2 regions of the Methylophaga sp. UBA678 genome follow, and region 2 is predicted to be linked to the other one. Evidence: predicted binding sites of a transcription regulator. Region 2 holds the regulator's gene; the other holds the start of a gene.
What was found. Region 2 encodes FNR, which switches genes on or off when oxygen is low (the NO sensors DNR and NnrR bind a similar motif). Its sites were predicted from a motif close to TTGATNTANATCAA; they were not measured.

Region 1: a site for FNR is predicted at 12,514-12,527, ahead of hemN (oxygen-independent coproporphyrinogen III oxidase). Genes of this name have one in related genera too.

The regions. Positions count from the first base shown of each region.
Region 1 is NZ_DBNG01000009.1:104,918-119,904, forward strand. It holds gene B3014_RS05090 (phospholipase A) at 1-209, opposite strand, end outside; gene ychF (redox-regulated ATPase YchF) at 261-1,352, opposite strand; gene pth (aminoacyl-tRNA hydrolase) at 1,361-1,933, opposite strand; gene B3014_RS05105 (50S ribosomal protein L25/general stress protein Ctc) at 1,941-2,612, opposite strand; gene B3014_RS05110 (ribose-phosphate diphosphokinase) at 2,721-3,656, opposite strand; tRNA gene B3014_RS05115 (tRNA-Gln) at 3,747-3,821, opposite strand; gene ispE (4-(cytidine 5'-diphospho)-2-C-methyl-D-erythritol kinase) at 3,863-4,702, opposite strand; gene lolB (lipoprotein insertase outer membrane protein LolB) at 4,699-5,298, opposite strand; gene B3014_RS05130 (tetratricopeptide repeat protein) at 5,295-7,076, opposite strand; gene hemA (glutamyl-tRNA reductase) at 7,195-8,454, shown strand; gene prfA (peptide chain release factor 1) at 8,451-9,539, shown strand; gene hemF (oxygen-dependent coproporphyrinogen oxidase) at 9,536-10,444, opposite strand; gene B3014_RS05150 (Sua5/YciO/YrdC/YwlC family protein) at 10,441-10,992, opposite strand; gene purD (phosphoribosylamine--glycine ligase) at 11,091-12,377, opposite strand; gene hemN (oxygen-independent coproporphyrinogen III oxidase) at 12,601-13,980, shown strand; gene B3014_RS05165 (chloride channel protein) at 13,986-14,987, shown strand, end outside.
Region 2 is NZ_DBNG01000009.1:250,823-265,809, forward strand. It holds gene recF (DNA replication/repair protein RecF) at 1-663, opposite strand, end outside; gene rd (rubredoxin) at 787-951, opposite strand; gene B3014_RS05815 (hydrogen peroxide-inducible genes activator) at 1,144-2,070, shown strand; gene B3014_RS05820 (SCO family protein) at 2,052-2,588, opposite strand; gene murJ (murein biosynthesis integral membrane protein MurJ) at 2,731-4,272, shown strand; gene B3014_RS05830 (OmpW/AlkL family protein) at 4,321-5,001, opposite strand; gene fnr (fumarate/nitrate reduction transcriptional regulator Fnr) at 5,118-5,867, opposite strand; gene hisB (imidazoleglycerol-phosphate dehydratase HisB) at 5,965-6,558, shown strand; gene hisH (imidazole glycerol phosphate synthase subunit HisH) at 6,612-7,253, shown strand; gene hisA (1-(5-phosphoribosyl)-5-[(5-phosphoribosylamino)methylideneamino]imidazole-4-carboxamide isomerase) at 7,280-8,029, shown strand; gene hisF (imidazole glycerol phosphate synthase subunit HisF) at 8,038-8,811, shown strand; gene hisI (phosphoribosyl-AMP cyclohydrolase) at 8,812-9,195, shown strand; gene B3014_RS05865 (phosphoribosyl-ATP diphosphatase) at 9,192-9,512, shown strand; gene B3014_RS05870 (histidine triad nucleotide-binding protein) at 9,509-9,847, shown strand; gene tatA (twin-arginine translocase TatA/TatE family subunit) at 9,859-10,101, shown strand; gene tatB (Sec-independent protein translocase protein TatB) at 10,122-10,424, shown strand; gene tatC (twin-arginine translocase subunit TatC) at 10,417-11,148, shown strand; gene B3014_RS05890 (pentapeptide repeat-containing protein) at 11,145-11,489, opposite strand; gene B3014_RS05895 (TIGR02647 family protein) at 11,658-11,900, shown strand; gene folA (type 3 dihydrofolate reductase) at 11,878-12,375, opposite strand; gene B3014_RS05905 (primosomal protein N') at 12,660-14,843, shown strand; gene argS (arginine--tRNA ligase) at 14,949-14,987, shown strand, end outside.

The sequences.
Region 1 (14,987 bases), 150 kb from region 2:
ACAGGCTCAGGTTTAGGTGAGGCTTCTTCGAGTGCTTGTTGAGTGATACTTGATTCACAAAACTGTCTGATATCGCCAACCGGCATGCTATCATCAGCAGTAGCTAATTGGGTGAGCAAGCATTGATTTAACTTATCATCGGCAATGACCATGGGCATATAGCCAACAGTCAGCATTGATAAAAGAAACGAGAGTGATGCCGTCTTCATGGCTTGCCTTTAAAAAGTGAACAACAATTCACGACATCATAGCTCAGAACGCTAAACGTTGAAGCGGAAATGCATGACATCACCGTCTTTGATGACATACTCTTTCCCTTCCAGACGCCATTTACCTGCATCTTTAGCGCCTTGCTCTCCGTTGAATTGCACAAAGTCATCATAACTAATAACTTCAGCACGGATAAAACCTTTCTGGAAGTCAGTATGAATAACGCCAGCGCCTTCTGGTGCTGTCGCGCCAACTTTCACTGTCCAGGCACGAACTTCTTTTACACCCGCAGTAAAATATGTATGCAAACCAAGCAATTCATATCCGGCACGGATGACACGATTCAGGCCAGGCTCGTCTTGTCCGATTTCACTTAAGAACTCGACTTTTTCATCGTCTTCCAGTCCAGCAATTTCTGACTCAATCGCCGCACAGATAACCACTACATTGGCGCTTTCTTGTTCTGCCAATTGTTTCACCGCATCCAATGCCGGATTATTTTCAAACCCATCTTCAGAGACGTTAGCGATATACATGGTCGGTTTGATCGTCAGCAGGTGTAAGTCACGAATCAAGGCTAGTTGATCTTTATCCAAGCCCATAGCCCGGACAGGTTTACCACCATCTAACTCCTCACGCATTTGTGTGAGTAACTCTAATCTTGCTTTCGCCGTTTTATCGCCACTTTTTGCGTCACGTGTGGTTTTAGTGATGGCTTTCTCAACACTTTCTAAATCAGCCAAGGCTAATTCCGTGTTAATTACTTCGATATCATCCAGTGGTGAGACTTTGCCAGATACATGGACGATATTGTCATCTTCAAAACAACGTACCACGTGGGCAATCGCATCCGTTTCACGGATATTGGCGAGGAATTTATTACCTAAACCTTCACCTTTTGAAGCACCAGCAACTAAGCCAGCAATATCAACGAATTCCATGGTGGTTGGCAAAACCCGTTCAGGACTGACAATCGCAGCCAGCTTATCCATTCGAGGGTCAGGGACTGGGACGATGCCAACATTCGGTTCAATGGTACAAAAAGGATAGTTCTGCGCATCGATACCGGCTTCAGTCAATGCATTAAACAAGGTTGATTTGCCAACATTAGGTAAACCGACGATACCGCACTTAAATCCCATGAGAAATCCTATTGTGAATGTAGCCAGTTCATAGCCTTATCCATATTTCCGGATAACACCTCTGGCAAAATACGTAAAACATTATCGATGGCTTGCTCGATCTGTTGACGATCGGTCGGAGAAGGTTTGCTGAGTACATAATCAGAAACCAGTTTGCTATGTCCAGGATGCCCTATCCCCAAACGACAGCGCAGGAATTGCTTGCCACCCGTCTGAGCAATAATATCTCTGAGCCCGTTGTGTCCGCCATGGCCACCATCACGTTTTAATTTAACGGTGCCGGGCGCCAAATCTAATTCATCGTGTATGACGAGAACATTCTCTAATGGAATTTTGAAAAAATTGGCTAATGGCGCGACAGACTGACCGCTTCTATTCATAAATGTCAGCGGTTTTAGCAAATACACTTTATGACCATCCAGAGAGCATTGAACCAGCTCCCCGTGATATCGGTTTTGAACAGTAAAGTTCACACCGAGATCACGAGCAAGCTGGTCCAATAGCCAGAACCCGACATTATGTCGGGTTCCTTCATACTGGGAGCCGGGATTACCTAAACCGGCGATGATCCAGCTCCCCATCTAAAGATTACTCTTCAGTTGCTTCTTCATCACCTTCTGCGTCTTCAGCTTCATCATCCACTGTATGTACGCGAGGCATATGAATGTTAACGACTGCTTGGTCATAAGCAGAACGTTCACCTTCTTCAAGGTGCTCTTCCTGACCGTGTGACAGTGCAGTTAAGCTCACACCTTTAGGCAGGGCGATTTCTGATAAGTGAATCGCTTCATCTAATTCCAGCTTGCTGATATCCACTTCGATGTACTCAGGCAGATCAGCTGGTAAACAAGCAATTTCAACCTCAGTCATCACGTGTGAAACAACACCACCGGCTTTTACGCCTGCTGCTTTTTCTTCACCAATGAAGTGAAGAGGTACAGTCATTGTCATTTCATGTTTCGCATCAACACGCAGGAAGTCAGCGTGAATGATTTTGTTGTCATTGGCAGGGTGACGTTGCAGGTCTTTTAATACAACTTGCTCTTTTTTCTTACCAATGTTCAGCGTCAGAATGTGTGCATAAAATGCTTCTTCAGCTAAATGACGAATGAATTGGTTATGATCTAAAGCGATCGAAACTGGCTCTTTTTCAGCGCCATAAACAACAGCTGGTACTTTACCCGCATGACGAAGGCGGCGGCTCGCACCTTTCCCCTCATCAGTACGCGCTTCAGCTTGTACTTCAAATAAGTTTTCCATTTTTTTCTCCAAAAACAATGGACTTTTGCCCATCAAAAATGCCGCTATTCAAGCGGCGTAAGCCTCCCCCGCGACCAGGTTCGGCACGTAGAAGTCAGCCGAAGCTGACTAATCCATATACAAGGAGCTAACAGACTCCTCGTTACTAATTCTGTACATCGCTTCTGCCAGCATCTCAGCGATGCTTAACACGCGAATTTTTTCACATTCCTGTGCATGTGGTTGCAACGGAATGGTATCGGTCACGACCAGTTCATCGAGTACCGAATTGCTGATATTTTTTATAGCAGGGCCTGATAAAACAGGATGTGTGGAATAGGCAACCACGCGAGTAGCGCCATGTTCTTTCAATGCTGCAGAGGCCGCGCATAATGTTCCAGCCGTATCCACCATGTCATCAATTAACACGCAGACACGTCCATCGACATCACCAATAATATTCATGACTTTGGCTTCATTAGCACGCGGACGACGTTTGTCGATAATAGCTAACTCAACACCAAGATGTTTTGCTAAGGCACGCGCTCTAACCACACCACCCACATCAGGTGAAACCACGACTAAGTCCTGGTATTTGTGTTTCCAGATATCACCCAGTAAGACAGGTGAAGCGTAGACATTATCAACAGGACAATCAAAAAAGCCCTGAATTTGGTCGGCGTGTAAATCGACAGTTAAGACTCGGTCAGCTCCTACGCCAGTCAGCATATTCGCCACGACTTTTGCCGTGATAGCAACACGGGCTGAGCGAGGACGGCGATCTTGTCGAGAATAACCAAAATAAGGCACAACCAAGGTAATACGCTTTGCTGATGCACGACGAATAGCGTCGGTCATCACCATCAGTTCCATCAAATGGTCATTGGTTGGCATACAGGTAGGTTGAACGATAAAGACGTCTTTACCACGTACGTTATCAAGGATTTCAACCATGATTTCGCCATCACTGAATTTTTCCACAGTGGCTTTACCAAGGGAAATATTAAGGAAATTGGCGATGCTTTGAGCCAGCTTACGATTGGCATTACCAGTAAATACCATCATGCGGCTGTCGGCTGTTCGTTGTTGTAACTGGAGAAGTCGGTTTTGTGTCACGGTAGAGGCGCCGAGTTTTCTATCAAAAAAACAAAAGAGTGGCTGGGGTACCAGGATTCGAACCTGGGAATGCTGGGATCAAAACCCAGTGCCTTACCGCTTGGCGATACCCCAACTGACAAAACTCATTCTATCATCTTGCTGTCACATCTGGCTTATTTTTCTGCCAGTGTTCTTGCAGTGAGTGGCGACTGATTACAGCCTTTTGCCACAAAACCCTGCCAGTGTGAAGGCAGTTTATCTATCACGTCTTGTGCTTGTTGCTGACTTTGAAAATCAGCGAAAACACATGCTCCTGTACCAGTCATTCTTGGAGGCGCGTATTGTGCCAACCATTCTAGTGCATTTGCAACTGCTGGATAGTGTTTGACGACTACCGCTTCGCAGACGTTTCTGCCTTCCCCAGAAAGGAAGCGCGGTATTGTGATAGGTTCGCAGTCCCGTGTCAATTCCACTGATGAAAATATTTCTGCCGTAGACACATGACAATCTGGAAAAATCACCGCAAACCAAGGTTCTACCAGGGATATTGGCGTTAAGTCTTCACCGACACCTTCAGCCCAGGCAGCATGTCCCGCGATAAAAATAGGGACATCGGCCCCTAAATTGAGTCCAATTTGCGCTAATTTTTGCTGTGATAAACCACACTGCCAAAGTTGATTGAGAGCGACTAAGGTGGTTGCCGCATTAGAACTTCCGCCACCCAATCCACCACCCATTGGCAATCGTTTGGTGATGGAAATATCCACACCCTGCTCACTATCTGTAAAAGGCTTGAGTAACTTTGCAGCTTTGACAATCAGATTATCTTCGTCTGCTACTTCATCAAAAGTTGTTTTGAGATTTACTTGCCCAGAACGGTTGATATCAAAAAACAAACTATCGCCATAGTCCAGAAACTGAAAAGCGGTCTGGAGGTTATGGTAACCATCCTCTCTTCGTCCGGTGATGTGCAAAAATAAGTTTAATTTTGCCGGCGCTGGCCATGCTTTCACTCAGGTCGACTCCAATCAGCAATGATTAATCTAATATTCAAATCCGGGTGTTTGATAAAAATTTTGGCCGGCACAACCATACCATCAAAAGGTACATAACGCAGATATTCAATCTGCCAACCGGCTTGCTGTAAGGTTTTTAAGCGTCCGTTTTCATCCAGCTCATACTCATCAACCGCCACCTTTTGATATGGCACACCTCTCACCCAGTCCCGTAATGCACTGACAGGTAACAGCCAGCCTAAGGTTTTGGCTAATAACTGCTCGGGCGTTTGTGCTGAATATTGCTCACCATCATCCAGCGTCAATGTGACTTGTTCGTCATCCCCAACTAACTCCGCCCCACCTTGAGAGAAAGGACCGGTGAGTTTGATATCGAAATCTTCACCTTGTTGTTGCCAGCTAATGCCTGCATTCCAGCCTTCACGCCCCTGAGTGATGGCAGTACGGCCTCTAAAACGCCAGTCTTTCAGTGAAGCTATTTCTGTCTGCTGCATTTGCCATCGTTGCTCTGGCGACTCTGTCGTTTTAGGTTGCCATAATGGCGCGCAGGCAGTGAGTAATAGACTCAGTCCGGCTAACCAAACTAATCTCATTGGCCAAACCTGCGCATCGTTTCAATCAGAAGTTTATTATCAGGATCCTGCAATAAACCTTTATCCCAGATGTCTTTAGCTTCTCTTTTTTTACCACGTTGCCACAGCACTTCACCTAGATGCGCAATAAACTCAGGGTCAGGATTAGCTTCAGTGGCTTCTCGCAGATATTTTTCTGCTTTCGCTAAGTCGCCTAGTCGGTAATAGACCCAGCCCAGACTATCGAGGTAAAAAGGATCACCAGGCTTCAGTTCTAAAGCACGTTGAATCAACTTTAATGCTTCCTGATGACGATCCGTACGATCGGTTAAGGTATAACCCAACGCGTTTAATGCTTGAGAATTGTTGGGATCGTTGGCCAGAATTTGTTTTAGATCAGCTTCCAACACATCTAACTTATCCAGCGACTCAGCAATCATGGCCCGACTGTATAAAGCGTCTTCATTTTTCGGGTAGTGTTTGATGGCTTTTGTTAATAAGTCAAAAGCCTCCTGCTTCATATCTTGATCGCGCAGCAAGCTGGCTTCAAATAAATAGTATTGCAGTTCTTTATTCGGTAACTGTTTTCTCAACTGGGCCAGATGCTCACGTGCTTTTTCAATATCATCACGCCCTAATAACAGGTTGATGTAATGTGTCTGCGCCAAATCAAAACGACTACTTTGCACAGGTACAGAGGCAAACCAGACCAGCGCAGCATCCACATTGGCATTTAATTCTTCTGCAATGCCCATGAAATAAGCGGCTTGATTCGTCGGATCGCCGAGTTGCAGTAAATCACTGAAATATGACTTTGCTTTTTCGCCATCTTTCTCTTCCAGCGCGAGCAATCCAAGCGCAAACAACACATCACGGTTTTCAGGATTATCTGCCTGAATCGATTCAAAGATAGTGCGTGCTTTATCCAGTTGACCGTCATCACCTAATAATTTGCCATAGGTAAAACGTAGTTCATCACTGGCATCCTCTTTTGCTGCAGGTTTGGCCAGCAGTTTGATACCGTCTTTGGTTTGTCCTAAACGCTGTAATGTGTCAGCTTTCAGTACAAGATAACTTTCATTATCAGGGTCAGCTTTTAACAAAGGATCAATTTCAGCCAATGTAATCGGATACTGCTGATAGAAGAAAACTAAACGTGCATAGGCGTAATGCGCATCTGGATGGCCTTGTTGATAAAGGTCTAACTTCTGCAGCGAGGCAAGCGCTTCTTCCGGTGGCGCTACTTCCGCCAGGTTCTCTGTCGCTCTGACTAGATACACTTTTTGATTTTCCGGCGCGAGTGACAATGCTTTATTGATGGCCTGAACTGCACCGTCATAATCTTTCTGCATCATCAGAAATGGCGCGCGCATCATGTAAACATCAGCATTGTTAGGATCGACTTCCAACCAGCGATCTAATGCATGACTAATTCTTTCTTCGTTTCTGGATAAGGTGGCGACTTGTGCACTTCTGCTCGCCAGTTTTGGTGACTTGACCATATCCGCAGCACGTTCATAAAGCTCAACCGCCGCACCCACTTCACCACGCTGTCCCGCCACTTCCGCAGTAAGGATGTAGTACATCAGTTCAGGTGACATTGGCATAGTCACTTCCGGCTTTTTCTCCTCTTTTACTTCGGGAGCAGCCTTAACAACTTTTTGCGTCTCATCAACTGTGGCTTGAGTTTGCTGTGCGGGGGTTGCAGCACAGGCAGTCATAAGAGAGGTAAGTCCGATCAGAGCAAAATATTTAGTACGTTGCCCTACATTCATCATGAATGATTTCGTTGAATCCATATTAAAACGACCTGAACGTTTGATTTTGATAGAATGGCGAATTGTTTTCACTAAATAACAGACGATTGTAATAATGGCTGTAAAGTTTAACAGCATTTAATAACGACTTTTTCTTAATATGCATCTTGTCACCTATGGCATCAACCACAATACTGCTCCGGTTCATATCCGTGAGCTTTTTGCGTTTGATGCGAGCATGCTTCCAGCAGCTTTATCCAAATTACATGAAGATGATTCCATACTTGAAGTCGTTATTCTGTCGACCTGCAATCGTACTGAAATCTATTGTTGTATCGATGGAGAGTCTGACAACCAGATCCTCGCTTGGTTGCATGACTATCATCAGCAGGAAGAGGGGGCCATCACCCCATACCTTTATCATTACCAACAAGCCGATGCGATCAGACACCTGATGCGAGTCGCCTGTGGATTAGACTCCATGGTGCTGGGCGAACCACAAATACTCGGTCAGTTAAAAGACGCTTACAGCCAATCACTCAATGCCAACACCCTGGGGAAATCATTAGGTCGCTTATTCCAACACGCATTTGCTGTCGCTAAACAAGTCCGTACCGATACGGCTATCGGTAATAGCCCGGTCTCGGTCGCCTTTGCGGCAGTCAGTCTGGCCAAACAAATTTTCAGTGAACTGGCTGACTCTACCGCTTTACTAATCGGCGCCGGCGAAACCATCGAACTAGTCGCACGTCATCTTTATGATAACGGTATCAAGCGCATCATCATCGCAAACCGTACGATTGAACGCGCGCACAATCTCGCCACACAAGTCGATGGTTATGCCATCAGCCTCAGTGAACTACCTGCTCACTTAGCAGAAGCCGATATTGTCGTCAGCTCCACGGCCAGCCAGCTACCAATTCTGGGCAAAGGGGCAGTAGAAAGAGCCTTAAAAGTCCGTAAACGTAAACCCATCTTCATGGTCGATATTGCCGTACCACGGGATATTGAAGCGGAAGTGGGATTATTAGATGATATCTACCTTTACTGTGTGGATGATTTAAAAGAAATCATTGAAGAGAATTTACAATCTCGTCGTGATGCAGCCTTACAGGCGGAAGAAATTATCGACACACAAGTGGATCATTTTCAGGCATGGCTAAGAACACAAGATGCCGTCCCTGTAATTAGAGCCATACGTGATAATGCTGAAGAGATAAGTAAGCATTCACTAGAAAGAGCAATAAAACAACTTGAGCAAGGCATGCCTGCTGAACAGGCCATGACTGAACTCGCTCGTACACTGACCAACCGCTTACTGCATGAACCGAGTCGCCAACTCCGTCATTCCGGATTTGATGAAGAAGGACAGTTACTCAATGCAGCGCGACGTCTGTTTAATATCAAGGATCCCAAGTGAAAGATTCGATCAAACATAAACTAGAATCCCTCGTTGATCGTCATGAAGAAATTAGTGGTCTGCTCGCTGATCCTGACACCATGGCCGATCAAAATAAGTTCCGGTCACTGTCACAGGAATACGCGCAATTAGAGCCTGTTGTCAGCAACTTTAATGCTTATCGCCGCACAATCGACGCATTGGAAGATGCCAAGCTGATGCTGGATGAAGATGATGCTGAAATGCGCGAAATGGCAAAAGACGAAATTAATACGGCAGAAGAGAAGCTCGAAGAACTCGAACTCACCCTGCAAAAATTATTACTGCCTAAAGATCCGAATGATCAACGCAATATCTATCTGGAAATTCGTGCTGGAACGGGTGGTGATGAAGCAGCCATTTTCTCTGGTGATTTATTCCGTATGTACACTAAATATGCTGAGTCTCGTCGCTGGAAAGTTGAAGTCATTAATGCACAAGAAGGCGAGCATGGCGGCTATAAAGAAGTCATTTGTCGCGTCGTCGGTGAAGGTGCGTATTCTCGCCTGAAGTTCGAATCAGGTGCTCACCGTGTACAACGGGTTCCGGAAACCGAATCACAAGGCCGTATTCACACCTCGGCTTGTACTGTTGCTATTCTCCCAGAAGCAGATGAGATTGATGAAGTTGATATCAATCCAGCGGATTTAAAAGTCGATACCTACCGATCTCAGGGTGCCGGTGGTCAGCACGTTAACACCACGGATTCTGCGGTACGTATCACGCACATTCCAACCGGTATCGTCGTCGAATGTCAGGAAGAGCGTTCACAGCATAAAAACCGTGCCAAAGCGATGTCAGTGTTACAAGCACGCATCATGGCTGCGCAGGTAGAAAAACAAGCTGCCGAAGAAGCTCAAACGCGGAAGTCACTGGTGGGTTCAGGTGACCGAAGTGAACGGATTCGTACTTATAATTATCCTCAAGGACGTGTCACTGATCACCGCATCAACTTAACCTTATACAAACTGGTTGAAATCATGGAAGGTGAACTGGAACAAGTCATTGAACCACTGATCAACGAATACCAGGCGGATCAGCTCGCCGCCTTATCCGGCGAGTCTTAAATCCAGTCGCGTGGTGGCAGAAAGTCCGTGTATAAACGGGCTTCTGCTGATCCGGCTTCCGGAATCCAGTGATAACGCCATTTCACCAATGGTGGCAGTGACATCAGAATCGATTCAGTACGACCCCCCGACTGCAATCCAAACAATGTACCGCGGTCATACACCAGATTAAACTCAACATAACGACCACGACGATAGAGTTGAAAATCGCGCTCGCGCTCACCAAATTCGGCATCTTTTCGTTTTTGCACAATCGGTGCGTAAGCTTTGATATAACTGTCTCCGACTGACTGCATAAATGCAAAGCAACGCTCAAAGCCCCACTCATTCAAATCATCAAAAAACAAACCACCGACGCCACGACACTCATCACGATGTTTCAGGTAAAAATACTCATCACACCATGATTTAAAGCGTGCATAAACATCATCACCAAATGGATCACATGCAGCTTTAGCCGTGGTATGCCAGTGAATCACATCCTCTTCATTGCCGTAATAAGGTGTTAAATCATAGCCACCACCAAACCACCAGATAGGGGCTTCGCCTTCTTTTTCTGCGATAAAAAAGCGGACATTAGCATGTGATGTGGGCACATAAGGATTATGAGGATGAATCACCAGCGACACACCCATTGCTCGAAAGCTTCGACCCGCTAACTCTGGACGGCTGGCCGTAGCTGAAGCCGGTAAATTATCACCACTCACTTCAGAAAAATTGACACCACCCTGCTCAAACACCGCACCATTGCTTAAAACTCGTGTGCGACCACCACCGCCCGTTTCACGTTTCCAGTCATCAATTTCAAACGAGGCTTCACCATCAATTAATTCAAGTTCATTGCATATACTTTCTTGTAGGCGAAGTAGATACTCACGAACGGCATTAATATCGGGTGTACTCATCGTAAAATTTCTCCTGTTCGTGCGTCTCTGATTTGGCTGGGTTTACTCGCGCCGCCCAAGCTGCCAGGTAAAACATAATCCAATTCAGGTAACTGCCAACGCACCTGATGCACATTCATCGCTGGTCGTAATCCGTTTATATTGGCACTGGTCGACACAATCGCACCACCAAAAGCCTCACATAAAGCGCGCGTTTGTGGATGTGCGGTTACCCGCACGGCAATGGTGTCATGCAAACCTGTCAGTAACATCGAGACTTCTTCACGAACGGGCAGTAACCAGGTAACCGGACCGGGCCAGGTTTTATTCAACTCAGCTAACACTGAAGCTTCAACGGGCTGAATAAAATCTTGTAACTGATTAAAATCAGAAGCAATCAGAATAAGACCTTTATGCCAGGGGCGCTGTTTCAGTTCTAATAAACGTAATAAGGCTTCTTCATCCCAGGGATCACATCCCACACCAAACACAGCCTCTGTCGGGTAGCCAATAACGCCACCTGCATTCAGTGTTTTTACTGCTTCTCGTAACCGCAACGTATCTGCCATCTTCTCACCTCTATTCAGCCGTATTAAGTGAAAACCAAATTTCGCTCAATAAAAAGGGGTTAACCAGTAACCCCTTTTTACATTCTCAAACCGTGAGTTTAGCCCTGCTCACGTGCCACAGCGCGATAAGCGATATCAGTCCGGAAATACGCATCATCCCACTTAATATGACTCAATGCGTCATACGCTGATTTTTGCGCTTCAGCCACAGTATTGCCCAGTGCCGTGACACATAACACGCGACCGCCAGCCGTGACGACATTATCACCCTGACTCGCTGTACCTGCATGGAAGACTTTACTGCCATTTTGTTCGGCGTCTGCAATACCCGTAATCACATCACCTTTACGGTAACTATCTGGATAGCCTCCGGCCGCCATCACTACCCCAATGGCCGCACGCGAATCCCACTCAGCTTCGACTTCGTTTAAACGCTTGTCTAATGCCGCTTCACATAATGTGACTAGGTCCGACTGTAAACGCATCAAAATCGGCTGAGTTTCTGGGTCACCAAAACGGCAGTTATATTCAACTACGCGTGGCGCGCCTGCTTCATCAATCATAAGACCCGCATACAAAAAGCCAGTGTAAGGACGACCATCAGCCGCCATGCCTTTCACAGTTGGCTCAATCACTTCGGTCATAATGCGTGTAAACACCTCATCGGTGACCACAGGTGCAGGAGAATAAGCGCCCATACCGCCAGTATTAGGGCCTTTATCGCCATTGTCGCGAGCTTTGTGATCTTGTGATGTCGCCAATGGCAAAATATGTTCGCCATCCACCATCACGATGAAACTGGCTTCTTCACCTGTCATAAACTCTTCAATGACCACACGGCTACCGGCATCACCAAAGGCATTGCCAGACAGCATATCTTCAACCGCTGAAATAGCTTCGGCTTCGGTCATCGCCACAATCACGCCTTTGCCCGCAGCCAGACCATCGGCTTTAACAACAATGGGGGCGCCCTGCTCTTGAATATAAGCTTTGGCTTCATCCACCTGCGTAAATACTTGATAAGCCGCGGTTGGAATTTGATGACGAGCGAGGAAATCTTTAGTGAAGCTTTTTGAGGCTTCTAATTCTGCCGCCGCTTTTGATGGACCAAAACAACGTAAACCGGCAGCTTCAAAGGCATCAACCACACCCATGGTTAACGGCACTTCCGGCCCCACCACGGTTAAATCAATCGCGTTGTCCTGAGCAAATTTCACCAGCCCGGCGATATCTTCGACTTTGATATCCACATTGCTGATATTGCTTTCACTGGCGGTGCCGGGATTACCCGGTGCCACAAAAACCTGAGAACACTTTGGAGATTGATTCAGTTTCCAGGCGAGAGCATGTTCGCGCCCACCGCTACCGATGACTAATACTTTCATAGATGATTGCCGGAGATGCTAAAAAAGAGGCTAATAATACCGTAGATAACCGCTTTTCCAAACCACCAAAATGGATGATTTATATAGGCAAAGCGATTCTTTTTCTCAAGCAATCCGTCAGCAGCCAGTGCTAGCTTTGATCCAGGTCAAGATCTGTTCGGATAATAAAACAGCTTAAATCCTCGCTGGTTATACTTTGCGCACATTATTTAGGAATAAAACCATGACTGATGCGATTGAATTTAATGAAGGATTAATCCGCCGTTACGACAAAGCTGGCCCGCGTTATACCTCCTACCCGACAGCTGTCGAATTTCATCATGGTTTTACGGCCGACACATACGCTCAACATATTGCTTTATCTAATCAGCGTGGAGGGCCTCTGTCTTTGTATTTCCATGTGCCTTTCTGCGATACCGTTTGTTTCTATTGCGCCTGCAATAAAATCATTACTAAAAACCGCCAGCATGCTCAGCCTTACTTAGAAAACCTGTATGAAGAAATCCGTATGCAGGCTGAACTGTTTGACTCAAATAGAGTAGTAGAACAACTGCACTGGGGCGGTGGCACGCCTACATTTTTAACCCATCAGCAAATGCGTGAACTGATGGCGCACACACGTCAGCACTTCACCTTAGCGGATGATGACAAGGGTGAGTTTTCGATTGAAATCGATCCCCGCGAAGCTGATGACGCCACCATAAAACTATTAAGAGAGCTTGGCTTTAACCGCATCAGCCTGGGTTTGCAGGACTTCAACCCTAAGGTGCAGAAAGCCGTTAACCGTATTCAAACCGAAGAACAAACATTCTCGATTTTAGATGCCGCCCGCCGTGAAGGCTTTCGCAGTATCAGCCTGGATCTGATCTACGGTCTGCCCCATCAAACCGTAGAAAGCTTCAGCGAAACGTTAGATAAAGTGATTGCTGCCAGTCCTGATCGTTTGTCCGTGTTCAACTACGCTCACATGCCTGATCTATTTAAAACACAACGGCAAATTGCTACAGCTGACATTCCACTACCACAGGTGAAATTACAGATTCTGCATCGTACCATCGATAAACTGACCGCCGCAGGTTATGTATATATAGGCATGGATCACTTTGCCAAACCAGACGATGAGCTGACCCTAGCTCAACAAAACAAACAGCTGTATCGCAACTTTCAGGGTTACTCGACTCGTGCTGAGTGTGATCTGATTGGTTTTGGTGTGACCTCCATTGGCAAAGTTGGTGATGCCTATGTACAAAATGTGAAAACGCTGCCGGAATATGATGAAGCGATTAAGGCGGGCAAGTTGCCGGTCTTACGTGGTGTTGAGCTGGATGACGATGATAAATGTCGTCGCGACATCATCACTCGTCTTATCTGTGATTTTGCTCTGGATATTCCCGCTATCGAAAAAGCTTACAACCTCAACTTCAACGAGTATTTTGCTGACGCCATTGAAGACCTAGAACAATTTGCCCAAGACGGCCTGTTGCAGTATAAATGGGACTCTATAGAAGTCTTACCCGCCGGCCGCTTGTTAATTCGTAATATCTGCATGGTGTTTGATAAATACAGTCAACAAGCAAGGCAGCGATTTTCCAAAGTTATATAGGGCACATGCTGGAAAAACTCCGACAGTACTTCATCTTTGGTCGATTGGGCGTCAAGCTGTATGTGCTTGCTGTCATTACCGGATTACTGTCGAGTCTCGCCATTATTCTGCTGCGCCTGACCATTGATTTTGGTCAAATGGCCCTGTTCCCCTCTGGCGAAGTGGAAAGTTACGACTCATTACCCTGGTACTGGTTACTGGCACTTCCCATTATCGGCAGTCTACTGATTGGGCTGTTATTTCGCGGACTGGATGCAGAGCAACGTAACACTGGTATTTTGCATGTTATCGAACGGCTCTCCTCCTATGAAGGCCGGCTTCCGTGGCAAAATGCCGTCCGGCAATTTATTGGTACCAGTATCGCTATCATTACCGGCCATTCTGTCGGTCGTGAAGGACCAGGTGTGCATCTGGGCGCTGCCAGCGGCAGTTTGCTTGCAAGCGGATTAGAGCTCCCAAACAACAGTGTACGTATTCTGGTTGCTTCTGGCTCTGCCGCCGCCATAGCTGCATCCTTTAATACGCCCATCGCTGGTGTGATCTTCGCGATGGAAGTCATCATGATGGAATACCACATTGCCAGTTTTATTCCGGTCATTCTGGCAGCGGTAACCGGTGCAGTGGTCTGTCGATTAACGTTTGGTGACGATACGGTTTTTGTTAACCTTGCCTCCGAAATGCAGTCCTTATGGGAGCTGCCCTATATTATTTTTCTCGGCATCATTATTGGTTTTTTAGCCACCTTATCTTTAAAAAGCCTACAATTGTTTTCCGGCACCTTTAGTAAACATCCTGCTTGGTTACGTCCAACCTATGCCGGTATTTTAATGGGTGTGTTTGGCATGGCCGTGCCTGAAGTGATGGGCATGGGCTACGGCATTATTGGCAGTATCTCCGCTAATGAAATCGCGATTGGCAGCCTGGTCATTATCCTGGTGCTGAAACTTGTCCTGTCCTCTGCTTGTGTGGGTTTTGGTATCCCCGCAGGTATGGTCGGCCCCACCATG
Region 2 (14,987 bases):
TTTACTGTAGCGAATTGTAAATTCACATTGATCAAAGGTAGGGCAAATTTTGCTAAATATAGGTTTGAATATATCAATAAGCCTATTGAGATAAGTGGTTCGTAGTTCGGTAATTTGCTCACCGTGTTTTACCAGATACTGATCCCATAGTTCTATTTCAGCTTTGGTTTTCTTATTTTTCAGTGCTGCATTCTTTTGTATTAGTGCTTTTTTATATGTTTGCCAGTGATAATTAAATTTATGTTCCACGTGAAACACACCCCAGTCGATCATGCGTCTTCTGAATTTTGGACCTAACTCAAAGAACTGATGACAATTCGCAGAGATATATTGGAGTGGTGTGTTAACAGCAAGGTCAGAAAGTTTTTTTAGTGGGGCATTATTCAAGCGGATTTGAAGACCAGTGTTCGTATCAAAAAGTAAACCTACCGGTGTCATTTCCGATGAACGCGCAAAAACCGTGAATTGTGCATGCTCAAACTGAATGATGTTTTTTAAATTGCGCGAGCGAAACGAGCGCCCCATAGCGAGCAAATGAATCGCTTCAAGAATGCTAGTCTTACCGGAGCCATTTTCGCCGATGAATAAGTTAATACCAACAGAAGGACTTAAAGAGACCTGGTTAATATTACGAAAATTTGAAAGCGTCAGATGTGATAACACAGAATCAGAGCTACAGGAATTAGAGCCATATAGTTGTCTTGCACTTGCTTTACATTGTTACAAAAACAAATAAAGAGAATTAATATGGCTAAATAGAAGTATCAATATAAATAATAATGAGATTTAAATTTCTAGCATCTCAAAGTCATCTTTACCAACGCCACATTCTGGGCATTCCCAATCATCTGGTATATCTTCCCAAGCCGTGCCAGGTGCAATACCTTCTTCTGGTAGGCCTTCAGCTTCGTCGTAAATAAATCCACAAACAATACACTGCCACTTTTTCATACTGAAACTCCGAGATTATTTTAAGTTTATTTATATGTGATGTTAACAAAATTGGGAGGGCTACGTTAGCGAAGTTTCAATAATAGAATAAAACTATTTACATTGTGACAGGTCGTACTTTTAGTACTTTTCAAATTAGCTATATATTTATGCTATAACTTAATATTAGACAAATAAACGGAAAAGCCGATTATGCGACTCCCCACACTGAGACAACTTCAATACCTTACCGCAGTAGTAGAAGAAAAGCATTTTGGCCATGCCGCTGAGAAATGTTTTGTTACCCAATCAACATTAAGTGCCGGAATACAAGATTTAGAGCAACTACTTGAAGTGTCTTTATTAGAAAGGACGAATAGGAAAGTCTTACCAACGCCGATTGGAGAAGAAATTGCCAGCAGAGCACAACAAATATTGTCATTGAGTGAAGACCTTGTTGATCTGGCGTTATCAGAAAAAAATCCACTATCCGGTCGAATACAAATAGGGATTATTCCGACGATAAGTCCTTTTTTATTACCAAAAGTATTACCTACGGTTAGAAAGCAGTTACCAGAGCTTGAAATCGTATTAATAGAAGACCAATCGGAGCGACTTTTAGATCAGTTAGAAAGCGGTAATATTGACGTGGCGGTATTAGCATTTCCATACAACACACGTGGTCTCACACATAGAGAGTTTGCCAAAGAATCCTTCTGGATAGCGCTGCCTAAGAACCACCCCTTAGCTGAGAAAGAAGAATTAAAAGCGAGCGATTTACCTACAAACGAATTGCTTTTATTGGCAGAAGGGCATTGCTTGAGGGAGCACGCACTAAGTGCATGCCAATTGCCTGCATCCGCACAAAGAAAGAGTGTACAAGCGACAAGTCTTTATACACTGATTGAAATGGTCGCCAGTGGGTTGGGTATTACACTTATTCCAGACATGGCCGTTAATTCAGATATGGTTATTCATTCTGAGATTTGTTTAGTGCCCCTATCTGCAGATAACGATCAGGCTTTAAGAGAGATCGGCCTGGTCTGGCGACCAAGCTTCAGAAGGACCGCGACGTTAGAACAATTAGCGAAGACTTTTTCTGATGCGCTTGCTGATACAAATTATTCACTACGTGCATAAAAATCGCGCAATCTGAAGAAAACATGCTGTATAGCAAGTGATGTAAATGGAGGTTTAAATACAGCATAGACACGACCTTGTGGATCGACTAGATAAATATAGTGTTGCTGCTCGACTTTATTACTATTCTGATAACTTTCCGGTTCCAGGTATAAAAAATCAAAACTTCTAATAACAGAATGAATAACATCAGCAGAACCACTATAAAGTTGTAGTGAGCTTTTAGGTAATGCAGAACTTTCGCCCTGATTATCGAAATTAATGAGTAAGAACTGGACTGTAGGCCCAGCAAATAAACGTTTAAGGTTTTGCATCACATCAATGACAACATCACATTCTGGCTGACAATGTGAGTGTGTAAAGTAAATAAAGCTCCAGCGACCATCGAAGCTGACATTCGTCAGAATCTGATTTGACTGACTATTAAGAACAAACTGAGGTAGTGTTTTAGGAGGTGAAATAAGAAACGGACGTAGCTCATCAGGAATATCTCGCCTATCTGGTTGCGAAATCTCCATTCGACTCACCCACAAAACTAAAATAATCAGGGTAATAGCAAGATATAACAGCAGAAAAGCCTTAGAATTGACACTTTTAATTGGCTTAAACATATAACATCTAACCTTGAATAGCCGGATGAAACCCTGTTGTGAGTAAAAAATGAGCGAGAAACTCTTCAAGTCTACCGCAGTTGTCAGTGTGATGACTTTTTTATCCCGGATATTGGGGTTTATTAGGGATATTGTCATAGCCAGAATGTTTGGCGCGGGCCTGGGAGCAGACGTATTTTTTGTCGCCTTCAAAATACCAAACTTTTTAAGACGCTTATTTGCAGAAGGGGCTTTTTCACAGGCTTTTATACCTGTTCTTGCCGAGTTCAAAGAACATGGAGATAAACCTTTAAAAGACTTAATTGCCCAGACAAGCGGAACATTGGCTGTAATATTAACGATGATTACAGCAATAGGGATGATTGCCGCACCGGTCATCATCATGGTGTTTGCACCCGGTTTTATTGAAGATCCAGTAAAGGCAGATTTAGCTGCAGATTTACTGACGATCACATTCCCTTATATCTTCTTTATCTCTTTAACTGCACTTGCAGGATCCATTCTGAACAGCTTTGGCAAATTCGCCATCCCCGCATTTACACCGGTTTTTTTAAATATTTCATTGATTAGTACCGCAATATGGTTATCGCCTAATTTAAGTGAGCCAGTGACGGGCTTGGCCTGGGGGGTCTTCATAGGCGGCCTTGTACAGTTTATTTTTCAATTACCTTTTCTGATAAAACTTGGATTATTACCCTGGCCAAAATGGGGATGGAAAAGTGAGGGTGTCAGAAAAATTACCAGATTAATGATACCCGCGATGTTTGGGGTATCAGTAGCACAAATAAATCTTCTATTAGATACCTTACTTGCCTCGTTTTTAGTGACGGGCAGTATTTCCTGGCTGTATTACTCAGATCGTCTTGTTGAGTTTCCGTTAGGCGTTTTTGGCATCGCTTTGTCTACCGTCATTTTGCCAAGCTTATCCAGAAAACATGCGGCCAAGTCGACAGAAGAATTCTCAGACACTATCGACTGGGCCTTACGCTGGGTATTTCTAATTGGTACACCAGCAGCGATAGGGCTTATTTACTTGGCAGAACCACTACTAATGACCTTGTTTCAATATGGCGAATTTACGGTGATGGATTCACATAAAGCTTCATTGAGTTTAATGGCTTATGGTTTGGGACTGTTGCCATTCATATTTATTAAAGTATTAGCGCCAGGTTATTACGCGAGGCAGGATACAAAAACTCCCGTGAAGATTGGCATTATTGCGATGATTAGTAATATGGCATTGAACGTCGTACTGATGATCTATCTTGATCATGTTGGTTTGGCATTAGCAACAGCACTGTCTGCCATGCTAAACGCGGGTTTGCTATATCACGGACTGAGGAAAAGATCCGTTTATACCCCCAATTCAGGCTGGGGTAAATTCTCATTAAAGTTACTCATTGCTAATAGCGGTTTGTTCGTTTTTTTACTCCTACTTAATCCACAACACAATGAATGGGTAATATGGGATGCATGGCAACGAGCCGGACATTTATTCGGTCTGATCGTTGGTGCTGCAGTCACTTACTTCACTTTTTTACTCGTACTACGTATCAATCTAAAAAGTTTAGTCAGGCCAATAATGAGATAAAAAAAAGGCCCTCCGAGGAGGGCCAAGCACTACGAGGACATAAATTTCTTAGAAGCGGCGTCCGATACCAATACCCCAAACGAATGGGTCAATATCTGCTTCAATTTTTGCTTTACCGACAGGTGTACCAGAGAAATGAGCTTCAGTATCAATATCGATGTATTTCACATCAAAGTTAACAAACCAATCGTCATTTAAAGCCACGTCTACACCGGCTTGTGCCGCTAGACCCCATGAACTATCCAATTTGACTTTCGCACCTGGAACATCCAGAACAGGGCCGTCCACTTCTTCGTCAAAAAAGTATGTGTAGTTGACACCGGCACCGATATAAGGACGAATGTTTGAATCAGGCATAAAATGATATTGCAACGTTAATGTAGGGGGTAACACTTTAGTATCAATAACATCACCTAGACCCTGAGCCGCCCAATAACCTTCAGATTTCACTGTATGTTGAGAATAACCAAGAATTAGCTCAACACCCCAGTTTTTAGTCATCATATAAGTGATATCTAATTCAGGAACAGTGTCAGAATTAACACTCACACCTTTTTGACCTGAATCTGCGCCACCTACATATAAGGTTCCACTATCATCATTAGGGTTGACGTTAATGATACGACCACGGACTAACCAGTCGCCTGCTTCATAGGCCATTGCTGGTGCAGCAACAGTAGAAAGACCTAATGTAGTAAGTAGTGCTGCAGCTAATGTTGTTGTTTTCATTTTTTCCTCCTGGGACAAACTATGTTCTGTAAGACATGGTTTGAATTTTACGGAGGTGTGGACTTAATGCATTGACCTGGATCAATAAAGCGAGCGCTTACCAATTTTTCCCAATATTAACCACACAATGCTTTCAATTTTTCAACATCACGGATGGAAATCGACTTATTATGAATGTCGATCAAGCCTTCATCTTGAAAGCGAGAGAAAAGGCGGCTGACTGTTTCTACAGCTAAGCCCAGATGATTAGCGATATCACCACGAGACATACTCAGTTGAAATTCACGCGCAGAAAAACCCCGATCTTGGAAACGACGGGAAATGGATAATAAAAATGTCGCTAGTTTTTCTTCAGCGGTTTTTTTGCCAAGCAAAAACATCAGGCTTTTATCACCTGATAACTCCTTACTTAAACGCGACATCATCTGCACTTGCAGTTGAGGCATATTTGCGCCTAGCTCTTGCAACATATCAAAAGGTAATTCACAAACACTGCTACTTTCTAAAGCCTTAGCATTCGAACGGTAGGCTTGTTCATAAATGGCATCAAGGCCAACAAACTCACCTGGAAAATAAAACCCGGTGACTTGTTCCCGACCATCGACAGCAGACACCGTCGTTTTAAATGAGCCTGAGCGGACAACATAAATAGAATTGAACGGTGTTTGAGTGCTGAATAAAGGCTGACCACGTGAGTAACTCTGACTACGTTTAATGATTTTATCTAATTGAATCAGGTCATTATTATGTAAACCAAGAGGCAAACATAATCGATAAAGTGAGCATTCCTGACACGCAAGATTATGCTCATGTTCAACTTTGGCGAGGTCCTGAAATAAGGGGGTAACGTTGCCTAACTGAGTCATTGTTAATCCTGTGTTGTGAACATCGACTATAATAACGCTTCAAACCCTTGTTCGAAACAGTTATTATCTCTTTTTATTATTAATTTCAGGAACTCAAATGACCACTCGTAGCGCGTCAGTTGCGCGAAACACGCTAGAAACACAGATCGAAGTATCAATCAATCTGGATGGAAGCGGTCAATTCAATGCCGAAACCGGTGTCCCATTTTTAGATCACATGATGGATCAAATTGCTCGTCATGGTTTGTTTGATTTATCGGTCAAAGCCAATGGTGACTTACATATTGACGCACATCACACTGTTGAAGATGTCGGCATTACGATAGGTCAAGCGCTGAAGAAAGCCTTGGGTGATAAAAAAGGGGTTGTTCGCTACGGACATGCCTATGTCCCCTTAGATGAGGCTCTGTCTCGAGTGGTACTCGATCTCTCTGGTCGTCCTGGTCTCGAATTTGATGTCACATTTACCCGCGACAAGATTGGCGAATTCGATGTCGACCTGTTCTATGAGTTTTTCCAGGGCTTAGTGAATCATGCTGGTATGACTCTGCACATCGATAATTTAAAAGGCCGCAATGCTCATCATATTGCTGAAACCATATTTAAGGCATTTGGTCGTGCATTACGAATGGCTGTTTCACTGGATCAGCGCGCACTGGAGCAATTGCCTTCAACCAAAGGTGCTTTATAATCCTTTATTAAGAATTATTAGCCAATAAAACTAAGTAAATAAACAGGTTTAACATGCATCACATAGCAGTGATTGACTACGGCATGGGTAATTTACGCTCAGTATCAAAAGCACTGGAAGCAGTTTCTAATAATGCCTCTGTTGTTGTCACATCTGACCCAAAAACCATTCTTTCTGCCAGTCATGTTTTATTTCCGGGTGTCGGCGCAATTCGTGATTGTATGGCGGAACTCAAACAGCTGGAATTAGAAGATGTTATTTTGCAAGCAACACAAGAAAAGCCTTTTCTAGGTATCTGCTTGGGTATGCAAGCATTGCTGTCGCATAGTGAAGAAAATAGTGGTGTGGACACGCTGAACCTTTTTTCAGGTAGCGTTAAATTATTTCGACCTGATGCTTTAATTAACGGCGAAAAATTAAAAGTGCCGCATATGGGCTGGAACCAAGTTCATCAAACCTGTTCACATCCTTTATGGAAAAACATAGAGCAAAATAGTCGTTTTTATTTCGTTCACAGTTTTTATGCTGAACCCACAGATAAAGCAGTCATTGCAGGTACTTCAGCTTATCCAGATGATTTTGCTGCAGCATTGTACAAAGATAATATTTTCGCTGCGCAATTCCATCCAGAAAAAAGCCAACGTGCTGGACTGCAGTTATTAGAAAATTTTGTAAACTGGGACGGTCAGTCCTAACAGACATCAACAAACGGAGTAAGAATATGTTGTTAATCCCTGCCATTGATCTCAAACAAGGTCACTGCGTGCGCTTGCGTCAGGGGCGAATGGAAGATAACACGGTATTTTCAGAGGATCCTGTTGCAGTTGCTCGGAAATGGGTAGAAGCAGGGGCGAAAAGACTTCATATGGTCGATCTTGACGGTGCTTTTGCAGGTAATCCGGTCAACGCTGACGTCATCCACGAAGTTTGCAAAACATTTCCTGACTTGGATGTCCAAGTTGGAGGTGGTATTCGTGACGAGGAAACCATTGAAACCTATCTTCATGCTGGTGTTCGCTATGTCATTCTTGGAACAAAAGCGATTAATGCACCGCATTTTGTGGGTGATGTCTGTGCTGAGTTTCCAGGGCATATCATTGTCGGCCTGGATGCAAAAGACGGTAAAGTAGCCATTGATGGCTGGTCAAAATTGTCTAATCATGACGTTATCGACATCGCTCAACAATTCGAACAAGATGGCGTTGAAGCCATTATTTATACTGACATCAGCCGGGATGGCATGATGCAAGGTTTCAACCTCGAATCAACGCGTGACTTAGCTCGAGCCATTCAAATCCCAGTGATTGCTTCAGGCGGTGTCAGTTCATATGAAGATATTGAATCGTTATGTGCCTGTGAAGATGAAGGTGTGATGGGTGCCATCCTCGGCCGTTCTATATATGAAGGCAGTATTGATTTGAAAAAAGGTCAGGAGATGGCTGATAAATTAAATCCGCCTCTGGAGTTTTAAATATAACCATGTCTCTTGCAAAACGCATTATTCCTTGCCTTGATGTTGATGGTGGGCGTGTTGTTAAAGGTGTCCAGTTTGTTGATATAAGGGATGCTGGCGATCCGATTGAAGTCGCTAAACGCTATGATCAACAAGGTGCTGATGAAATTACCTTCCTTGATATTACAGCTACTCATGCTGAACGTGACACTATGGTTCATGTGGTTGAAGCGGTAGCCAGTCAGGTCTTTATTCCATTAACCGTCGGCGGTGGAATCAGAACGGTAGAAGATATTCGTCGCATGCTGAATGCCGGAGCCGATAAAGTTGGCATCAACTCAGCAGCTGTTAACAATCCAGAGTTTGTTCGTGAGGCGGCAGAAAAGTTTGGCTCACAATGTATTGTCGTTGCTATTGATGCAAAAAAAGTCTCTGCTGAAAACGAAACTGATAAATGGGAAATTTTTACCCATGGTGGACGAAAACCTACAGGTATTGATGCCGTAGAGTGGGCTAAAAAAATGGTCGAGTATGGTGCGGGTGAGATTTTATTGACCAGCATGGATAAAGATGGCACAAAGTCAGGTTTTGACTTAGCGCTTACTCGAGCAGTCAGTGATGCTGTTAACGTACCAGTGATTGCTTCAGGTGGTGTTGGCAAACTTCAAGACTTAACGGATGGCATTAAATTGGGTCATGCGGATGCCGTTCTGGCTGCAAGTATCTTCCACTTTGGTGAACACACTGTTGAAGAAGCCAAACAACAAATGGCTGCACAGGGTATTGAGGTGAGGTTGTAAATGACAACTTGGCTGGATCAAGTGAAGTGGAATAGTGATGGTTTAGTTCCTGTCATTACGCAAGAGTTTGAAAGCAAGCAAGTACTTACTTTAGCCTGGATGAATAGAGACGCATTAGCGCTGACAGTTGAACAAGGACATGCCATTTATTGGTCACGTTCACGACAAAAGTTATGGCATAAAGGTGAACAATCAGGGCACCAACAGATCGTTAAATCAATACGAATGGACTGTGATAACGATGCTATTTTGTTGGAAGTGATTCAAAAAGGGGGCATTGCCTGCCACACTGGACGGCATCACTGCTTCTTTAATGAATTACAGTCAGATAAATGGCAAGCAATTGAGCCAGTTTTAAAAGACCCCAAAGACATTTATTCATGAGCGATATAATTAAACAACTTAGTCAAGTACTTACCGAACGCAAAACAGCTGATGCTGATAGCTCATACGTTGCCAGCCTCTATGCTGCAGGCACAGATAAAATTCTGAAAAAGCTGGGTGAAGAAGCCGTTGAGACAGTCATCGCAGGCAAAGGTGGTGTGAAAGACGAAATTATCTATGAAACTGCTGATTTATGGTTTCATAGCCTTGTCTTACTGGCGCATAATGATATCGATTCTCAAGCTGTTCTTGATGAACTTGCCAGACGCTTTGGCTTGTCTGGTCTGGAAGAAAAGGCTAACCGGAGCAAATCATGAACGATTGTATATTCTGTAAAATCGTCATAGGCGAAATACCTTCAAACCGCATTTATGAAGATGAACTAATCTATGCCTTTACTGACATCGATCCAAAGGCATCTGTACATGTGTTAGTGATTCCGAAACAACATATCGCCAGACTGGATCACGCAAATCAAGAGCACGCTTCGCTCCTTGCCCATATGATGCTCAGCTTACCCAAAATAGCTGAATCACAAGGCCTTAAAAATGGGTTCCGTACGATTATTAACACCGGACCTGGTGGTGGCCAGGAAGTCGATCACCTGCACATTCATATCCTTGGCGGTAGTAAAATGCCTGGATTCAATTAGGAGATAACCCCATGTTAGGTGGTATTAGCATTTGGCAATTACTTATCGTTTTAGCGATTGTTATTTTATTATTTGGCACAAAAAAACTGCGTTCGCTTGGTGGTGATTTAGGTAGTGCAATCAAGAGCTTCAAAGATTCTGTGCAAGATGGCAAAGATGATATCGATAAAGAAAAAAATGACGCTATCCAACATCATGATGCACATGATGACATTTCACAGAAAAGTGATAATAAAGATAAAACTTCTCACTAGTCTAAATCGGCACATTCGCCATGTTTGATATCGGATTCTGGGAAATCTTAGTCATTGCTCTGGTGGCATTGATTGTCGTCGGTCCTGAAAGACTGCCAAAACTGGTCAGAGTGACTGGCCTTTGGATAGGCAGGGCTCAAGCCTCATTACATGCCATAAAAACAGATATTTCCAGAGAGCTTCGAGCGCAGGAGTTAAAAGATGCGCTTAATAAAACTAATCAAACCATGTCTGATATGAATCAAACGATTCATATTGACGAAAGTCTGCAAGAGAATAAAAAAACCGCTCAAAAAGAAGAGACCGATAAAAAAGATGGATAATCACGATCAACAACCTTTGATATCCCATCTGGTTGAGCTAAGAGATCGTTTACTAAAGGGCGTGCTAGTCGTTTTAGTTATTGCTTTATGTTTACTGCCTTTTTCCAATAACCTTTATCACTTTTTGTCTGAACCTTTACTCGAGCAGCTACCAGAAACCAGTACCATGATAGCGACAGAAGTCGCCTCACCATTCTTAACGCCGTTTAAACTCACGTTGAGCACGGCCATACTGCTGGCTGTACCAGTATTGTTATACCAATTATGGGCTTTTGTCGCGCCGGGTTTATATGCACATGAGAAAAAGCTGGTGTTCCCATTATTATTTGCCAGCACGATTCTATTTTTCTTAGGTATTGTTTTTGCCTATTACGCCGTCTTCCCACTGATATTTGCCTTTTTGACTCAAGCCGCGCCTGAAGGGGTGGCGGTGATGACAGATATCAGCAGTTATCTGGATTTTGTTTTAAAACTGTTCTTTGCTTTTGGCTTGGCATTTGAAGTCCCTATTGCCACTGTGTTGCTCATATGGACACAAGCAACCACAGTGGAGTCATTAAAGCAAAAGAGGCCTTACATCATCGTAGGGGCTTTTGTGGTAGGTATGTTACTCACGCCGCCAGATGTCATTTCTCAAACCTTACTCGCTGTGCCTATTTGGTTATTATTTGAAATGGGGTTATTCAGTGCCCGTTTTTTACCTAAAAAACAGCAGCAACTTTAGTTCTTGTATCGCATCCGCGTGCCATGTTGTAAAGACAGCAACACTTCTTCTGCTTCTATCTGTTTAGGAAAATACACACCAGAAATCTTTGCACCATGAATACTGGCGCCTTCCATGCTGACACACTCAGTAAAATCGATACCCCTTAAGTCAGCCTGGCGAAAATAACTATTTGAAAAATCTAAGCCTTTCGCAAGTAGTCCGACCAGTGTCAAGTGTCTAAAATCACAGCCTCTTAAATCGACTTGCTCACCAGCAGCGACTCTCTGATTAAACTCCTGTACCTTACCGTCTCGAAGCAATTGATATAGCGGATTATCTGTAATGATTGGAGCAGCCATCGTTATTTTCTCCCTTATTAACGTTATTATTGTTTAGCGGCTAAATATTAAATAAGTTCATCATATTTATATACAACAGAAAATATTCGGATGTATTTCACAAATAGCTAAATCAGTATCACCCTTTATGCTATGTTAAATCCATAAATACAACAAAGGGCTCAGACAATGACAATCAACAAATACCTAATAGAAGAAATCGAAGTCTTACTTCAGTTCCCTCTGGATAGCACTCAGGCGGGTATTAAAGTCCATCATAACGCCAGACAGGAAATGATTGATGCCACTGAGAACCTATATAAAAAAGGACTTATCAGTCAACATGATGGTGGTTATCTGACCGATCTCGGTTATGAAGCGGCTGAACACTTACAGCACGCTTTACAAATTATGCGTTCTGAATCCGTTTAAAAAGTCTGAAACTATAGTCATATTGATTTTTTTCATCGGCTTGATGGTCTTCTGAACTCAGTAAAGTCCAGTCGGAACGATCCCATTCTGGAAACCGGGTATCTCCACCATCAATCGTGGTATGGACTTGAGTAATATAGAGTTTGTCGCATAGTGGGAAGCATTGTTTATATAACGATGCACCTCCCATTATCATCACTTCATCCACATCCTTACACTCTTCAAGAGCTTGCTCCACAGAGTGGACGACTTCACAGCCTTGTGCGATGTAGCCCTGTTGGGTCGTCACGACAATATTTCGCCTGCCTGGCAAAGGTCTACCGATAGATTCATGTGTATTTCTACCCATAATGATGGGTTTGCCCATTGTTGTTCGTTTAAAAAACTGTAAATCCGCTGATATTTTCCAAGGTAAATCATTATCTTTACCAATCACACCTTGCTCATCCATTGCCACAATCATTGCTATTTTCATTGACTCTCCGAAGACCTTTTTATTGCCCAATTAAGACTAAATTTTATCCATGATAACTGCTGTATAAGCTCCCTATAAGATCGATCACAAGCTGTGGATAACTTTTCCTGTGGATAACTCGTCTTTTTATCCACAAGATTTAGACTGCGCAGCTTTGTAGTTATTAACATGTCCTAACACAGATAAAATATTGATTTATATGTTGTAATAAGAACTATCCAACAATCCACAGGCATAAATCATTAACATCACTAAAAATATCTTTCTTTCTTTATGTTTAATTAATGACTTGCATACTTCACATTAGCGTACCGTGTCCTCTCAGACAATTGTTTGATTACACCTCTGACTTACCCATCACAGAATGGAAGATAGGAGCACGAGTAAAAATAAACTTTGCGAACCGACTATGTACTGGCATCGTTATGAAAATTAGCGAAGTCACTGAACAAACAGAAATTGCCAAGTTAAAACCCATTGAAGAAAAATTAGACAATGAGCCCCTCATTCCAAAAGAGTTAATGCAAACATTGTTATGGGTAAGCCGTTATTATCATCATCCTTTAGGAGAATGTTTCCAAACGGCTTTACCTAAACTCTTAAGAACAGGCAAACCTGCAGAAATCGAGACAGAAAATTGGTGGAGCAGAACTAACAAAACCGTAGAGAAAAAAATAGGGTCGAAACAACAGCAGTGCTTAGATTTACTTAATGATTATCCTGACGGCATCAGTCAATCCCAGCTAAAGCATTACCTTGGAAATATTAATACTTCTCTAAAATCGCTTGAAACAGCAGGTTTTATATCGCAACAACAGAAAGCAAAGTTACCGATAGCACAGAATGAACTTCATTTTGATTTAGAACTTAATGATCAACAACAAAACATTGTAGAAAACGTTTGGAAAAAAAAGGACCAATTTCAACCGTTTTTGCTAGAAGGAATAACAGGAAGTGGTAAGACGGAAGTCTATATTGAACTCACTGAAAGGGTGTTAAAGGACAATCAGCAAGTATTAATACTTATCCCAGAAATTGGTCTGACGAGTCAATTTGTTGATCGATTCAAGAAAAGATTGAATACAACCATTGTCATCTTAAACTCATCCGTGTCTGATAAAGAGAGAAAACAAGCCTGGCTATTAGCAAAAGCAGGATTAGCTCATGTCATTATTGGTACACGCTCTGCCGTTTTTACTCCTTTAAGCCAACCTGGCCTTATCATTATTGACGAAGAACATGACAGTTCTTACAAGCAACAAGATGGTTTGCGCTATCACGCCAGAAATGTCGCGTTGATTAGAGCTCAGAAGTACGATATTCCTATCGTCATGGGAAGTGCGACGCCTTCTCTGGAAAGTTTGTATCAAGTAAAAAAACAACGCTTTGAACTTCTGGAATTAACACAACGTGCAGGAAGTGCTCAATTACCCAAAGTACGTTTAGTTGATTGTAGTCAGGCTAATCCTGATCACGGTTTTAGTGACATCCTACTTAAGGCAATAAAAAAACATCTTGATGCGGGCAATCAAGTCATTTTGTTTATTAATCGGCGTGGTTATGCTCCCGTTTTGATGTGTCACGACTGTGGCTGGCAAGCAAAATGTAAACACTGTGATGCAAGAATGGTGGTTCATCAACATCGTCATATTCTGTTTTGTCATCACTGTGGCTATATTCAGCGTTTAGTTGATGAATGTCCTGAATGTGAATCCAGCTCTCTTAAAAGTTATGGAGCTGGTACAGAAAAAATAGAGCAGCATTTACAACAACTTTTTCCCAAAACGCCAGTGATTAGGGTAGATCGGGATACCACACAAAGAGTGAATGCTTTTTCTGACTTAGTCGCTGATATCAAACAGGGAGAAGCACGAATTTTAGTGGGCACGCAAATGCTGGCAAAAGGTCATGACTTCCATGATGTGACTTTAGTGGGGGTGCTTGATACGGATCAAGGCCTATATAGTGCAGACTTCAGAGCCACAGAAAATCTGGCACAAATGATTACTCAAGTCACAGGAAGGGCTGGAAGAGGAGAAAAGTCTGGTGAAGTTATTATTCAGACTGAACAGCCCGCACATAATTTCTGGAAAACCTTGATCACCAACGGATACAAAAAAACGGCAGAAAGTCTATTACAAGAACGAATAGAAATGGCATTACCTCCAGCGTCAAACTGGGCGGTCATTCGAGCTGAGTCTGCTGATAGAGAAGAAGCCACCGCTTTTTTAGAAGCATTCAGCGCACAGTGTCATCAACAACTCGCTGAGGATGTCCTCATTTTAGGTCCTGTCCCTGCCATTATGGAAAAAAAGGGAGGACGATTCAGAGCACAATTATTACTAAGTAGTGCACAACGTAAACCCTTACACCAATTGTTAGATCAACATATCAGTGTGATTTCAAGACATAAACTGGCGCGAAAGGTAAGGTGGTCTATTGATATCGATCCGGTCGATATTCTTTAAACAGTCATACAGCAGTCAAACTTGAGACAATCAAGGATGTAAACCGAGTGGATGATCGGGTAAAATGCGCGACACTATTCAAATTGCATTCAAGGTTCATTAACGTTGAAAAATCAACTGAAAAACCTGCTCGGTCAGGCTTTA